Regions from separate parts of the Agathobacter sp. genome, predicted to be linked through region 2. Evidence: a T-box and tRNA genes for the amino acid it is inferred to sense, from the RefSeq annotation. Region 2 holds a T-box; the other holds one or more tRNA genes.
The links. The T-box of region 2 lies ahead of pheS (phenylalanine--tRNA ligase subunit alpha). A T-box ahead of a tRNA ligase gene usually reads a tRNA of that ligase, here a tRNA-Phe.
Positions count from the first base shown of each region.

Region 1: it has a tRNA-Phe gene. The T-box ahead of pheS (phenylalanine--tRNA ligase subunit alpha) is inferred to sense a tRNA for this amino acid. The anticodon was not compared.

Region 1 is NZ_CDRTEH010000006.1:76,085-84,132, reverse strand. Features, by position in the region: gene ACW6PM_RS07665 (hypothetical protein) at 1-349, shown strand, start outside; gene ACW6PM_RS07660 (HPr family phosphocarrier protein) at 509-763, shown strand; gene ACW6PM_RS07655 (DUF6465 family protein) at 786-1,304, shown strand; tRNA gene ACW6PM_RS07650 (tRNA-Gly) at 1,477-1,547, opposite strand; tRNA gene ACW6PM_RS07645 (tRNA-Phe) at 1,574-1,646, opposite strand; gene ACW6PM_RS07640 (NAD(P)H-dependent flavin oxidoreductase) at 1,983-3,044, shown strand; gene ACW6PM_RS07635 (amylo-alpha-1,6-glucosidase) at 3,019-5,034, opposite strand; gene ACW6PM_RS07630 (DUF6106 family protein) at 5,166-5,666, shown strand; gene ACW6PM_RS07625 (hypothetical protein) at 5,667-6,086, opposite strand; gene murI (glutamate racemase) at 6,158-6,934, shown strand; gene ACW6PM_RS07615 (endonuclease III domain-containing protein) at 7,206-7,844, opposite strand; gene ACW6PM_RS07610 (M48 family metallopeptidase) at 7,924-8,048, shown strand, end outside.
Region 2 is NZ_CDRTEH010000002.1:30,218-38,265, forward strand. Features, by position in the region: gene ACW6PM_RS02280 (chemotaxis protein CheX) at 1-832, opposite strand, end outside; gene ACW6PM_RS02285 (response regulator) at 834-1,211, opposite strand; gene ACW6PM_RS02290 (hypothetical protein) at 1,413-1,754, shown strand; RNA gene ssrS (6S RNA) at 1,807-1,991, shown strand; gene ACW6PM_RS02300 (SpoIID/LytB domain-containing protein) at 2,166-3,782, shown strand; gene ACW6PM_RS02305 (RsmB/NOP family class I SAM-dependent RNA methyltransferase) at 3,880-5,334, shown strand; T-box leader at 5,456-5,686, shown strand; gene pheS (phenylalanine--tRNA ligase subunit alpha) at 5,793-6,818, shown strand; gene pheT (phenylalanine--tRNA ligase subunit beta) at 6,855-8,048, shown strand, end outside.

The sequences.
Region 1 (8,048 bases), on a different contig from region 2:
GTCGGTAAGCGCAATGCTTATATACAATGATGTTACGGTAAGTGTGTCTGAGCTGATTGGAGCAGGCAGCAGTGCTGTTGATGTACTCAAAAATAATCTGCCGGACAAGGAAATCCTGGATTTACAGGGAGTGTCCTCTGAGGATATTATCTTTTATATCAGCCAGGGCAATCCGGTATTTGCGATGACGGGAAATACGTCAGCAGTGCTTGTGACAGGATACTCTTCAAATGGAGCTTTATATATTTATAATCCGGATAATGGCACAACAACATCTATGAGCTATGAGGATGCTGACCGGATGTTTTATAATGGTGGATTGCATTTTATCACATACATGACAAAATAAGCAGAATAATGTTGTAATAATGCCGATTTTGTGACATTAAATGCAAGCTCCTTAGGTAAAGTTTAACAGAAATTTTCCTAAGGATTGAAAAGCAACTATAATTGGGATATATTAATTAAGTATGAAATAGGTTTAATACTTTTTGTTTAAGGAGAACGTATGAGTAAGAAGAGTATTGTCGTTACAAAAGTATGTGAAGGTCATGACAATCCAATCGCAGAGCTTGTTCAAGTGGCATGCAAGTTCGACAGCGAGATTACATTGGAGAGTGACAATCGCAAAATCAATGCAAAGAGCATCATGGGCATTATGGCTTTTAATCCATCAGATGGAATGACTGTTGACATTGTTACAAAGGGTGATGATGAGCAGGAAGCTTTAGTTGCAATTGAAAATTTTTTAGTATGTGAATAATGAGCATGAGGAGGAAAATAGTATGCGTAAAAAGAATAATAACTCAAAGACAGCTAAGCCAGCAGTAAAGCCGGTAGAGGTGAAAAAAGAGGAAACAATGGCACAGCCGGTTTCAGAGCCTAAGGCTGATGTAAAGGCCGATGTAAAAGCTGAGGTAGAAAAAGCTGTAGAGAAGACAACCGAGAAGGTTGAGAAGGCAGTAGAGAAGACAACTGAGAAGGTTGCTGAGAAAGCTGCTGAGGTTAAGGCAGATGTAAAGGAAACTGTTAAGAAGACAACAGCAAAGGCTGCAAAGACAGCTAAGACTGTTAAAGAGGCAAAGCCTGCAAAGAAAGAGCCTGTAAAGCCTGAAATTATCGTTCAGTACCAGAACAGCGAGGTTGATACAGCAGCTGTTGAGGAGCGTGTTAAGGCTCAGTTTGTTGCTGAAGGACACAAGGCTGGCTTCATCAGAAAGCTAAACATCTACATCAAGCCTGAGGAGTATTCTGCATACTATGTTATAAATGATAAGTTTTCAGGTCGTGTAGATTTATTCTAGTCTGACATTATTAGGGAATACATATTTTATCAAGCGCATAATAAAAGCCGATACATTTCGTGGAAACACGGTGTATCGGCTTTTATTTTGTGTGTAGGTATGTGAAAAAGCAGCTGTGTGACAGTATAGGTGCATCATGAAATACATAGTGGATAAAAAAGGGTAACAAAAAAGCGGGTGATGGGAATCGAACCCACGTATCCAGCTTGGAAGGCTGGTGTTCTACCATTGAACTACACCCGCATAGGAATATTTAATTTGTTGTATAATGCCCAGTTCCGGAATCGAACCAGAGACACACGGATTTTCAGTCCGTTGCTCTACCAACTGAGCTAACTGGGCTTGCCTCACAACAAAAGTTATTCTACACGATTTGTACGTGTATGTCAATATAAAATTTCGAGAAATCACGAGTATTTTAAATGGGCTGTAATCGTTGCCGGTCACGCTGTTAGGTGTGAACAGTAGCCGGTTTAGCGAATGTGAGTGGGATGGTTCTGAACGGTTACAATAAACAAGAAACATAGTATTAAAAACTATATAAAATAGAAAATGATATAATTTTACCTTGACACGAATACCGTAAAGGGTTACTATGTGTATATGTTTGATTGTCAAATAATTTGAATATCAAACAGAAAGACCGGAAATTTATACCGGAATTCGGAGGTACATATTATGTTGAAAGAACTGAGAATCGGAGATATGGTTGCAAAGCTTCCTATTATACAAGGCGGTATGGGAGTTGGAGTGAGTCTTAGCGGACTGGCAGGAGCTGTTGCCAAGGAGGGTGGAGTAGGCGTGATTTCCACCGCGCAGATTGGGTTTGAGGAGCCGGAGTTTGAAAAGGATCAGGCGAAGGCTAATCTGATTGCTATCAAGAAGCACATTAAGAGGGCGAAGGAGTTTGCCTGTGGACATGGATTGGTCGGTGTCAATATCATGGTGGCTTTAAAGCATTACAAGGAGCATGTTCGGGCTGCAGTTGAAGCAGGGGCTGATGTTATTATAAGCGGTGCAGGACTTCCGATGGAACTGCCTGAGCTTGTCGATGAAAAGTCACATACAAGGATTGCTCCGATTGTCTCTTCAAAGAGAGCTGCGAATCTGATACTTAAAATGTGGGCACACAGATACAACCGCACAGCAGACTTTATTGTTATTGAGGGACCAAAGGCCGGCGGACATCTGGGCTTTTCCAATGAACAGCTTGCGGATATGGAGCATATGGATTATGACAGTGAGATTAAGGAGATTATAAGCTGTACAAAGACCTATGAGGAGAAGTTTGAAAAGCACATTCCGGTGATTGTAGCGGGCGGAGTGTTTACACACGAGGATGTCATGCACTGCATGGAGCTTGGAGCAGACGGAGTGCAGGTTGCGAGCCGTTTTGTGGCGACAAAGGAGTGTGACGCATCTGATGCCTACAAGCAGGCTTATCTGGATGCAAAGGAGTCTGATGTGCAGATTATAAAAAGCCCGGTCGGAATGCCGGGGCGTGCTGTCAGAAATGAGTTTATCAGGGGATTGGAAAAGGAAAAGCAACCTATCACAAGGTGCTATAATTGTCTTGAGAAATGTAATCCTGCAACAGTGCCTTACTGTATTACAAAGGCACTGATTGCAGCGGTTAAGGGAGATATGCAAAATGGTCTGGTATTCTGTGGAGCCAATGTGGGCCGCATAAACCAAATGACCACGGTTCACGAGCTTATGAGTGAGCTTGTGGGAGCATAGGAAGTACATCCTCGCAGTAGCAGCGCAGCACTTCACCTACGCTCCACGCCTGCGCATAGCAGCCACGGCCGTTGTGAGGGGCATCGCCGTCAAATATCTCGCATATTGAGCCGATACAGTTGTTAAGCAGATGCTCCCTTACAGGGTCAAGCAGCTTGTCGGCGCATAAAGCGGTCGCCTTCGTGCGGCCGTTTACCTTTACATAGGCACTGATGAAGCCGCCGAGCAAAAAGCCCCAGGCTGTTCCCTGATGATAGGCATGGTCGCGCTTTGAGAGAGAGCCGATGTAGATCGGATGGTAATCCTTATGGTCCGGATCAAGTGAACGCAGTCCGCAGCCCACATAGAGCTTATCCATTACCGTATCCACAATTGCTTTTTCACGCTTCTTGTCAAGCATGGTAAAAGGCAGGCTTACTGCATAAATCTGGTTTGGACGGATTGTATCGTCATCCTCGTCGACCACATCATACAGACAGCCGGTGTTTTCATTCCAGAAGTGCTTGTTGAAGGAGTCCTTTACGAGTGAAGCGAGCTGTCTGTAGCTGTCATCATTATCGCCAAACTTAGCCTGCAGCATATCCATGGTGCACAGTGCGTTGTACCAAAGTGCATTTATCTCGACAGGCTTGCCGTGGCGTGGTGTGGCAACCCAGTCGCCCACACGCACATCCATCCATGTGACCTGGTCGAGTCCGCTTCCGGCATGAATAAGCCCGTCGGTGTCCATATATATGGAAAAATCAGTACCTTTTTTATAAGTGGAAATGATATCCTTTAAGCAAGGATAAATATCCTTCTTTATAAACTCATAGGCGTCAGGGGTGTCCACATATTCCAGATATTTGTAGACAGCATAAAAATACCACAGTGATGCATCTACAGTGTTGTAAAGAGGCTTAAGTCCGCTGTCAGGAAACATATTTGGGATGAGTCCGTCCTTACAGTATTTGGCAAAGGTCAGGAGTATATCATGAGCCTTTTCAAAACGGCCGGTGCAAAGAGTCAGACCGGTGTATGAAATCATAGTGTCGCGGCCCCAGTCGGTGAACCAAGGAAGCCCGGCGAGCACAGTGTCATAGCCTGTTGACTGTCTGTATGCGATAAACTGGTTGGCAGCCACAGCGAGCTTTATGGCAAAGTCATCAGTGAAGCCGCTTCTTTTAATCAGCTCATCAGTGTAGTCAAGCTGTGCACGCACAATTTCAAAAGCACTTTCAATGTCTGAGCCTGCGTTGTCATTATTAGCTTCAAGTGGTACGATATCACACAATACAGAAAAATGCATTGAAGCAGAGGCAGGGATATCCACACTCACGTCATATGGGCAAAATGCACAGTCAAGACCGGGAACTTCATTGTCCACCTCGGTCTGAGCCTCAAGGTCGCAGATATATTTGTCGTTTCTTTCAATAAGCTCTCCGCTTGAAAAAGCAATGCGGATACAGTGGTCATCCTGTGCTTTTGGGATGAGACTAAAGCCGTGCTCCTGCTTTTGAACCTCAAATTTTAATGAATCAACGGTGGAGCTTTCAGAGTGCTCACGGAAGTTCATAAGAGGCGTGATCAAAAGCTTAGCTGCCTCTCCCCTGTTACAAATATCGTATGCCACGGCAGCGAGGTTTCTTCCCTGTGCCAGTGCGATGTGTTTTTTAATGGTAATATCACCGGCTTCATATGTAAAGCATATGGTCCCGTCGTATGTGAAATCGCTTATATATTGGATACCGTCTGTGTGGCATCCCCCCTTGAACTGGTCGCTTGAGAGGTCGTAGGTGTGATTTCCCGTGACTATTTTTTCGTTTGTCTTTGAGAAGCAGACGTATCTTTGCACAGGAGAGCGAAGACTTGCGATCAGGTAGCCCTGATGCGTGCGGTTTATTGCGCCTGTGATTGAACCGCCGGCGTATCCGCCAAGGCCGTTGGTCAAAGCCCACTCCCTTCTTATATTGTTTTTGAAATTATTTTGCAGTTTTATGTTAAATTGCATCGCAGCCCTCCGAAATTTCACTAAATTTTTATAATATTTTAACCTATAACCGTGAAAAAATCTATACGAAACGGCAAAAATCTGTTATCATTATAAAGATATATATTTTCAATATGCAAAGGAGAATTATAATGGAAGTATTTACATTGATTGCACGTAAAAAAAATGTAGCGCTGGTATTTATTTCATACCTGCTTGTGGCGCTTGCAGCGATAAGCCTTCTGACTATCTGTATCGGATTTGCACCGGGTATTTTATTTGCCGTAGTATTTGGACTTGTTGCATATCTTATGATTATGGCACAGAATACTGAGTTTGAGTATTCATATTTTGACGGAGAGCTGCGTTTTGCCAAAATTAAAAACAAGAGCCGCAGAAAGCGTCTTGGAATATACAGCATGGAGTCTGTAGCAGCAATCGCACCGGCAGGAGACAGAAGCGTATACAATTACGAGAATGGAAATGAGCTCAAGAAAATAGACTATACCTCAGGACAGAAGGACGTACCTTATTACGATATCATCATCAAATCGCCTGATGAGAACGTGCTTATAAAGGCAGAGCTTGAAGACAGGTTCTTAACAGAGGTGGAGAAAAAATACAGATCAAAGGTTAAAAGAAGAGAGGAGTAATTACTCCTCTCCTTCTAAATGGTACATCTTGGATTTTGTTTTGCCGGCATCGTATCCGGTTGAGTATCCTTTGCTGCCGTTTAACAGCCTCAGGCATTTTGGACAAAGAGTGCCGAAGGAGACTGGTGCACCGCAGCGCTGGCAGTGAAGACCGGCTATAGTGGAGGCTGATTCAGAGTGCTTGTACTCGATTCGGCCGTCCTTTATCCAGCTCTTTACCTGTCGAAGCGGTATCTTAAAATGCTCTGCAACCTCGTATTCATTTACATCGTGGGTACGGATAAATTCCTTTACCTCGCGGAATAATGCCAGGTCAAGGCATCGTGGGCAGAGCTTCTCTTTATAGTCATAGGGCAGAGGCTTTTTGCAGTTTTCACATACTTTTGTGTTGTTGTTAAAAAGACTTTTAGGATTTTCCATGGGTGCCTCCTTAAGCTTGTTTTATTTATTATATCATAACAGATTTTATAAAGAAAGTAGGGACTTTAACAATGTCAATTGCAGTTTTCGATTCAGGAGTCGGCGGAATAAGCGTCTTAAAGAGCCTGGTTGAAGTAATGCCTAACGAAGATTTTATATATTACGGGGATTCGGCAAATGCGCCTTATGGCACCAAAACACTTGAGCAGGTGCGAGCTCTGACCTGCGAGCATGCCAAGGAGCTGATTTTAAAGCAGCATGCAAAGGGACTCGTTGTCGCGTGCAATACAGCGACCAGTGCGGCAGTACGTATATTAAGGGAGCAGTATCCCGATGTGCCTATCGTGGGGATAGAGCCTGCAGTCAAGCCAGCGATGCTTTTTATGAAAAATCCGAGAGTGCTTGTGATGGCGACACCTATGACGATCAGGGAGGAAAAGCTCAAAAAGCTTATGGACAGATACAGACATCTGGGAGAGATTATTCCATTGCCTTGTCCGGGGCTTATGAACTTCGTTGAGAGAGGTGACTTGTACGGTGATGATGTGAGACAGTATCTCGAGGAGCTTTTGTATTCATATTCGCATGGTGAGATAGATGCTGTCGTGCTGGGCTGCACACATTATCCGTTTGTCAGAAAAATGATACAGGAGGTGCTGGGAGATAAGGTTCGCGTGTTCGATGGCGGAAACGGTACAGCGCGTGAGATGAAGCGCCGTCTGATAGAAAAAAACTTATTGACTGAAAATGTAGGGGCTGGAACTGTAGAATTTCAGAATAGTCTGACAGGTGAACAGCATGAAGCCAAAATTCAGTTATGTAAACAGCTTTTTAACAAGGAAATTTAGATATTATGTCATGAATGTTACAATTCTAAAAAAAGTATAAAATAATATTTTTAGAATTTATAAAATGTTTTTAAAACGTACATTCTTAGGACATAATTACCACATATACTTGTTCTTGTAAGAGGAACAAAACCTTTTACATTATTCCCTTTTTATTAATAAACATTTTCATAACTAAACTCCTCGAGAAAGGATCGCGTTGTTACCGCGTGTAACATCGCGGTCCTTTCTCACGTTTTGCAGTAAGGCTGCGAGTTGTAGCCTTACTGTTTTAGTTATGCACAGCGCTTCCGCATATATCATTCAGCACACACATGTCACAGTGCGGTGTGGTTCTGGCAGTACATACGGCGCGTCCATGGTCAACAAGCCTGTGGCAGAAGTCGTTGCTCTCCTCGGGCGGGATGATTTTCCAAAGCTCCATCTCCACCTTTTTCGGGTCCTTTATTCCATCTACAAGTCCTATACGGTTGCAAAGGCGTATGCAGTGAGTATCGGTGACGATGGCAGGCTTGCCGTACACATCACCCATTATCAGGTTGGCACTCTTTCTGCCAACTCCCGGAAGCTTCAGCAGATCAGTCATATTGTCAGGTACAAGACCGCCGAAATCATCGCAAAGCATCCTCATGCAGGCGCTTATATCACGGGCCTTACTCTTTCCGAGACCACATGGGCGCACAATTTCCTCTATGTCGGAAACCTCTGCAGCAGCGAGAGCCTCGATGGAAGGATATTTCTTGAACAAATCCACCACGACCACATTAACGCGGGCATCAGTGCACTGGGCTGCAAGCCTTACAGATACGAGCAGCTTCCAGGCCTCATCGTACTCAAGAGTGCAGTCGGTGCGAGGATACGCGGTTTTTAGTCTTTTTATTACTTCAAGGGCTAATTTTTCTTTTGTCATATGAGCCTCCTTATTCTTTATTTTATAGTATACAAAATTGCGCAGAGATTGTAAAATGGATTTACGTGAGAGGAACAGTATGAATAACAGATATACAATAGAAGTAACAAGAAAAAGAATAAAAAATATGTATCTTCGTGTGAAGGACACGGATGGCACGCTATCAGTGAGTGCACCCTATGGTATGAGCAATACGGAAATCAG
Region 2 (8,048 bases):
TTAGCTTGCACGCTTTATTGAAGCTTAGTGTCTGTCCATCGAAATGTTCAGGTGCTGTGAGAGTAAGCTCAAGTGCCTGATCGTTGGAGCAGTTGACCAGAAACAGTCCATTGTTTAAGTTTAAGAAATCATCCAGAGATGCCTGTACATACTCGTCGTATACCGAGAAAGGTTCCTTTACGTAGCGTGATGCAAAATTGATGGCTGTCGTCTGACTCATGCCTATGTATGTAGATATAGCGTAGCTGCCCTCAATGTCCTGACGTACCATGCAGTCTGCACTAAAGCTGTCACATATCTCAGCAGACAGCGGAGTGTAGTCATCACCGACAAATCGGATAAAGCTGTTAAACAAAAGCTCAAGATACATAGTGTCAATGGCAGAAGGCTCTATACCTGTATTTTCAAAAAAATGACCTATCAGGTGGTTTATACTGTCCTTATCCTCGAGTACCATGTCAAGGTCGGAAATAGCATTCTCACTGCGGTAATCATGTATACTCTTTTCGAGAGTGGTATTGTCGATTATGCCTTTGTCTAAAAGAATCTGTCCTAAAAGAAGAAAGTCAGGACTCTGGATGCTTAAGAGCTCCTTTACCTGCTCGTCTGTCAGATAACCCATTTCAATCGTCAATTCGCCAAATTTCTTGTCCTGGTGAGTCTGCTCGACTATTACCGAATCAACCTCGGCTGCTGTCATAAGCCCTGAGTGGATAGCAAGAGTACCAAGCTTTGCGTGCTTTTGAGCTTTTTCCTTGAGAGCGTCAAAAAGCTGTTCATTAGTGATATACCCCTTTGATAGGAGAAAATTGCCAAAAAATTGAGTATACATATTAATTTCCTCCTATGTGCTTTTGAATAAGGCTTATGACCTGATCCTTGTCGATAGGTTTCTGAATGAAGTCACATGCTCCGGCAGCAAGAGCCTTTTTAAGCTCGGACTGTGTGCCGACAGATGATGCAACAAAGATTGTAGCACTGCTGTCATACTCCATAATCTCTGAGATAGCGGCATTTCCGTCCTTTACAGGCATTACAATGTCAATAAATGTGAGATTTGGCTTATGCTCCTTGTACATATCAATGGCGAGCTGTCCGTTTGCCGCCTCAATGATAGTCGGTGAACCAATGGAATTGATGATATCCTTCATCTGTTTTCTTGCGAGGATCGAATCGTCGCATATAAGTATTTTTAAATCGTCAAGTTTCATTTTAAAAACTCCTTCCCCATGTAAATATAAATACATTTTACTACATTAACAAAAGAAATTCAAGAAATAGTTGGGACTTATTTACCATTTATTTTTTCCTTACAGGAGGTTATACTAATTTTGGTGATTTTACATATTTTTGTATATAAAATCCGGTGTAACTATTGAGGAATAATAAATAAAAATACAGGAGAAAGAAGAATGAACTATTTTATTATAATAGATGCGGTCACGCTGATACTTGGAATTTACATAATTTTTGTCTCACTGCGAATGAAGAAAAGCGGCAAAATTGAAAGCACCTTTGTGGCTGATGAGGAGATGAAAAAGATAAAGGATACGGCTGGCTATATATCGTATATTTATCCAAAGTCACTGGTATTCGGTATTGTGATTTTTGTTATCAGTATAGTTGCGATAGTTTCGGATTGTCTTAAAAAGATACCATACTGGTCATATGTTGAGATGATTATATTTGTCGCAGTAATTATCTGGTTTTCAAATATGTTACGAAATGCCAGAGAAAAATTTGTTAAATTCTAACATGAATTTTGCATTGCAACATGAGACATAATAAAGTATAATGAATTTACAAAGATACCTGAGATGTTCGACAACCCTGTGTATTTAGAACCTACATTTACTTTAAACGGGATTCCTATATGAGCTGTTGGATGTCAGGCCGTCATTATGCAGCGGAAGGCAGAAGGCAGACTGCGGTTACCCACCTAGCAAGAGCGCTAGGAGTCTAAATTACAGGACCGGCATTTTGGGTTCTTACAAAAGAATAATAATGTACAAAAGAACTCCGGACGCACAAAAGATTCATGAGATACAAATGATTTTTAAAGCACAAAGGATTCTTAAGTACAGATGATAAAGGGAGCTGTTTTTGCAGCTCCCATTTTTTGAGCGGTAAGTAACCACTATTTTGGTGTTAAGGAGAACAGAAATTTGGCAAATAGGAGACGAAGACGGCAAAAGCCGAATCAGATGGTCTGGATAATGCTTGCGATAACCATGGTATGTGTGGTTATTGTTTTTGCAATTGTCATGGCACAAAAGGAAAAAGGGACGCTTGCAAAGCAGGCAAAGGCTGTGACAAAGGATATGGTGTATGAGAATGCATATATTGTTTCAAATGACGATGGAAGGCTGATTTTCATTTGTGATGGAGAGCTTTACAGGGCAAAGGGAACCATGGAGGAGAGCTTTACCGGTGTCTGTGATATTGAAATCAGTGGCTCTAAGGTAAAAAAGATACAGATAAAGCCGGATGATATATCAGGTGTGATGCTGTCGTACGGAAACGGCACAATGCAGATTGCGGGACAGGACGATATTCCGATGCAGTCAGATGAGCTGCCCGTGTATGATGAGACAGGAGATACGCCTAGGGAAATATCAGTTTCTGACCTGATAATAGGCAGTGAAACACTTTCCTACATACTTGATTCGGGCAGGATATGTGCCATTGTCAGAAGACAGGCACCAGACCTTACATACATAAGGTTGCTTATAAAAAACGACGGAAAGGATGCGTTTCCCACAATTGCGGCAGGTGCAGCGTCTAACCTTTATGTGGATGATGCCGACTGCGGCAGCAGTGCTATTGATGATGTGGGTGCATATATGGCAAATGTACAGAAAGGTAAGATAAAGGTGAGCTCAGCAGACAATTATGTCAGCATAAACGGTAAGAGCTATCCGGGCTCGTTTGAGTTTATCGGGACAGCTGCAGGCATTGTGGCGGTGAATACAGTCGATGTGGAGACATATGTGCGCTATGTGCTGCCGTCGGAGATGCCGTCCACATTTGATGCGGAGGCGCTTAAGGCACAGGCTGTTTGTGCGAGAACCTTTGTGTATTCACAGATGAAAAATACACAGTATGCGCTCTACGGAGCCAATATAGACAATACCACGGCTTTTCAGGTCTATAACGCTTCAGATGCAAAGCAGTCAACCGATGAGGCAGTAAAGGCTACGGCAGGGCAGGTTGTATCATGTGGAGGAAGCTTGATAACATGCTATTATTTTTCCACATCTGCCGGAAAAACCGAGGATATGGAGGTCTGGTCTTCGAGTACACCGGATTTCATACACAAGGTGGAGTCGGTGGATGACAATTCGCCATACTACAGATGGACCTCGGAGCTTGAATTATCGGCATACAATGATCCTCAATATGGTGCGGCTACAGGCATTTGTGCGGATAAAACCTCTGACGCAGGATATGTACTTTCACTTACTATAAGCTATGGAAACAAATCACAGACATTTACGGCAGAGAATGATATAAGAAAAGCACTGGGGCATTATCAGAAAAAGGTTACATTAAACGACGGCTCTGTGAGGGAGAATATGTCGATGATACCAAGCGCCTGCTTTAGTGTGAGTGCCGGTGCAAATGGTCACTATACGCTGTCCGGAGGAGGCTTTGGTCATGGAATAGGCTTCAGCCAATATGGTGCAGACAGGCTGGCAAAGGCAGGAAACAGCTATAAGGATATAATCGGATATTATTACAAGGATGTGACAGTTGTGGATATAAGCAGTTTAAAAAATTGATAGCATGGATAGTAGAAATGTGGTAATATCGAAGTACTTAGACACATGAGTATGTGTGTGGTAGCAGGATACATTTAGAGAACAAGAGGATTTGACAATGAATTTACCGATAGAGTTTGAGAAAAAGATGAAGGCCTTTCTTGGCAATGAGTGGGAGGAGTTCTTATACAGCTATGACAATAACCGTTTTCAGGCGCTTCGCTTTAATACACTTAAAGTCGGAAAAAATAAAAGCGTTGAAGAAGAAATCGCCGGAATAATGGATAAGCTTTGCATACCGATGGACAAAAAAGTTACGTGGGCGAATGATGCTTATTATTATGACGAGGAAAAACGCCCCGGGAAGCATCCGTATCACGAGATGGGGCTTTATTACATACAGGAGCCAAGCGCCATGTCGGCGGCTGCTCTTTTAGCCCCAAAGCCGGGCATGAGAGTGCTTGATCTGTGTGCGGCTCCGGGTGGCAAGAGTACACAGCTTGCCACATATTTAGGAGACAGCGGGCTTTTGGTGTCAAATGAGATTAACACACAAAGAAGCCGGATTTTGTCGCAGAATATAGAGCGTATGGGAATCAAAAATGCGATTGTGACAAATGAGGACAGCTTTGTGCTTGCTTCACATTTTCCAAGCTTTTTTAATGCCATACAGGTGGATGCACCATGCTCAGGAGAGGGAATGTTCAGAAAGCTTCCTGAGGCTGTAAATGAGTGGAGTCCACAAAATGTGGAGATATGTGCCGCACGCCAGAAGGAGATACTTGACAATGCAGCGACTATGCTTAAAGCCGGTGGAACGATAGTCTACAGTACCTGCACATTCTCGCAGGAGGAAAATGAGAACGTTATTGAGTATTTTTTGGAGAGACATCCTGATTTTACACTTGAAGAGATGGAACGCTTCTGGCCGCATAAGGTGGATGGAGAGGGTCATTTTGTGGCAAAGCTTGTGAGAAGAGGCAGTGTTAATGAGTTTGATGCGGATTATGAGGTATGCGAGGAGAGCTGTAATAAAGTAGAGGACACAGGCCTTAAAACTGACAGGAAAACCAAAAAGAACAAAAATAATAAGAACAGGAAAAATGAAACGAAGCCGGCTCTCACAAAAGAAAATATGAAGCTTCTCTCAGAGTTTCTTGATGAGACCGTATCAGAGGATATGGCAGCCTGGATAAAAAACTCAAGGCTTGTCATGTTTGGGGAACAGCTTTACAGGCTGCCGGATATGGAGGTGGATATCAAGGGGCTTAAGGTACAGCGTGCAGGGCTTCATGTAGGAGAGTTCAAAAAACAGCGCTTTGAGCCGTCACATTCGCTTGCACTTGCGCTTAAGCAAAGTGATGCCCAAAATGTAGTAAAGCTTACCTGTGATGATCCGCAGACTACCGGCTTTTTCAACGGTCAGTCAGTCATGTTGTCTGATGAGCAGGCGGCAGAATGCAAAAAGGGCTGGGCGCTTGTATGTGTAGACGGATATCCGGCCGGCTGGGGCAAGGTGAATGGTGCACAGGTTAAAAACCATTATCCTAAGGGTCTTAGAAATAAAATATAAATCAAAATATAATAAAATAGAGAAATTTTTACTTGCAAAATATAGAGATTGTGCTAAAATGTCTTATGTGTTATTAAGACATAAGCGTTTGCGATATATATGTCGCAGCTATATATATATAATAAAAGCAATGAAGGTGCATAGTAGATTATAGTACTTTGACCAGAGAGAGATTGTCACCGGCTGAAAGCAGTCTTACAAAAAGGCTATTGATTGAAGTTCACACTGAAGCTGCATGGATGAAGCAACAGTAGTTCATGACGTTTTATGTACGTTACACATATCAATGAGAGTCCATTGGATACTTCTTCAATGGAAATCAGGGTGGTATCGCGGAATTTTCGTCCCTGCACGGTTTAACAGCCATGCAGGGGCGTTTTTTATCGCATAAACGGCGAATTCAGGCTTGGAGTTACGAGTTTATGCAAATTAAGAAAAATATTATGAGGTGAAATTCGATGAGAGACAAAATTCAACAGATCAGAGAAAAAGCACTTGCTGAAATTGATAAGGCTGACGGCCTTGAAAAATTAAATGATGTGCGTGCTGCAATTCTTGGAAAGAAGGGTGAGCTCACAGCAGTCTTAAAGGGCATGAAGGATGTTGCTCCTGATGAGAGACCAAAGGTAGGCCAGTGGGTCAATGAGACACGTGAGGCAGTTGAGAAGCTTCTTGATGAGAAGGTTAAGAAATTTGAGGCAGAGGCACTTAAGCGCAAGTATGAGAGCGAGAAAATAGATGTCACTATGCCTGCAAAGAGAAGCAAAAAGGGTAATCTTCACCCGGTAACACAGGTAAAGGACCAGCTCTCAGAGATTTTCACATCTATGGGCTTTGAGGTTTACGAGGGAACAGAAATCGAGAATGATTACTATAATTTTACAGCCTTAAATACTCCAAAGGATCATCCGGCGCGTGATATGCAGGATACATTCTACTTATCACCTGAGTTCTTACTTCGTACACAGACCTCAGCAGGACAGATTCATGTTATGGAAGCAAAGAAGCCGCCTATCAAGGTTGTTTCACCGGGTAAGGTTTTCCGTTCGGATGATGATGCAACACATTCTCCTATGTTCACACAGATGGAGGGACTTGTGGTAGATAAGGGCATCACACTCTGCGATTTAAAGGGTATGCTTGACCAGCTTGTAAAGAAGATGTTCGGAAAGAATGTCACAACACGTCTTCGTCCTTCATACTTCCCATTTACAGAGCCATCTGTAGAGGTTGATGTAAGCTGCTTCCAGTGCCACGGCAAGGGATGTTCTTTGTGCAAGGGCACAGGCTGGATTGAGGTGCTTGGTGCAGGCGTTGTAAATAAAAAGGTGCTTGAGGGCTGCGGTATAGACACAAATGAGTACAGCGGCTTTGCATTCGGTATCGGTCTTGAGCGTATTGCAATGCTCAAATACGGAATCAACAACATCAAGCTTTTATTCGAGTCAGACCTTAGGGTATTAGACCAGATTGATGACAACTAGATTCATTTCTTGAATATATAACAGGAGGCAAAAATTATGTTAACACCACTTAGCTGGTTAAAGGATTATGTAGATATAGATGTAACACCAAAGGAGTTAGAGGAAAAATTATTCTCATGCGGTTTCGAGGTTGAGGAATCATATGAGGTGGGAAAGGATATCTCAAACGTAGTAGTCGGCCTTGTAGAAAAATGTGAGCCGATTCCTGAGACACACCTAAGCCTGTGTCAGGTAAATGCAGGAGAACATGGCACATTCCAGATCTGCTGCGGTGCAGACAATGTAAAAGCCGGCGGCAAATTCCCTCTCGCACTTATCGGTGCAACAGTATATGCCACAGCAAAGGATCACGTTACAATAGAGGGCGTGATGGAGATAAAGCAGGGCAAGCTGCGTGGATATGATTCATATGGAATGTTATGCTCAGGGGTAGAGCTTGGCTTAAATGAAGACCTCTATCCGGGCGCAGGATATAACGGACTTTTGGTTTTGCCTGAGGATGCTAAGGTTGGAGCAGATGTAAAGCCTATCCTCGGTCTTGATGACTGGATTTTTGATATTGCAATCACTGCAAACAGACCTGACTGCCAGAGTATATACGGCATGGCAAGAGAGGTTGCTGCGGTTTTGGGAAAAGAGCTTAAGGAGCCTGCACTTGACTATACTGCAGATGATGTGAAGAAGGAAAACTTCAAGGTATCTGTTCTTGCACAGGATATCTGCCCACGCTACACAGCTCACTATGTACATGATGTAAAAATCTCCGAGTCACCTGCATGGATGAGAAAACGTCTTGCACTTGTAGGAATTGGTTCTATCTCAAATGTGGTAGATATCACTAACTTTATTTTAAAAGAGCTTGGACAGCCAATGCATGCTTTTGATTACTCATACCTTGAGGGAGATGAGATTGTAGTAAGACGTGCAAACGATGGAGAGAAAATTGTCACACTTGATGAGAAGGAATTTGAGTTAAACAGCAATAATCTCGTTATCTGTGACGGAAAGAAGCCGGTTGCACTCGCCGGTATCATGGGCGGCTTAAATTCTGAGATTAACGACGGTACCACAGAGGTGATGTTTGAGTCTGCAAAATTTGCAAGAGATAATATCAGAAAGAGCTCACGTGCGTTGGGACAGTCATCTGATTCGAGTGCACTTTACTCAAAGGGAGTAAACGAGTACACAACAGCCATGGCTATGAAGAGAGCACTTCATTTGATGGAGGAG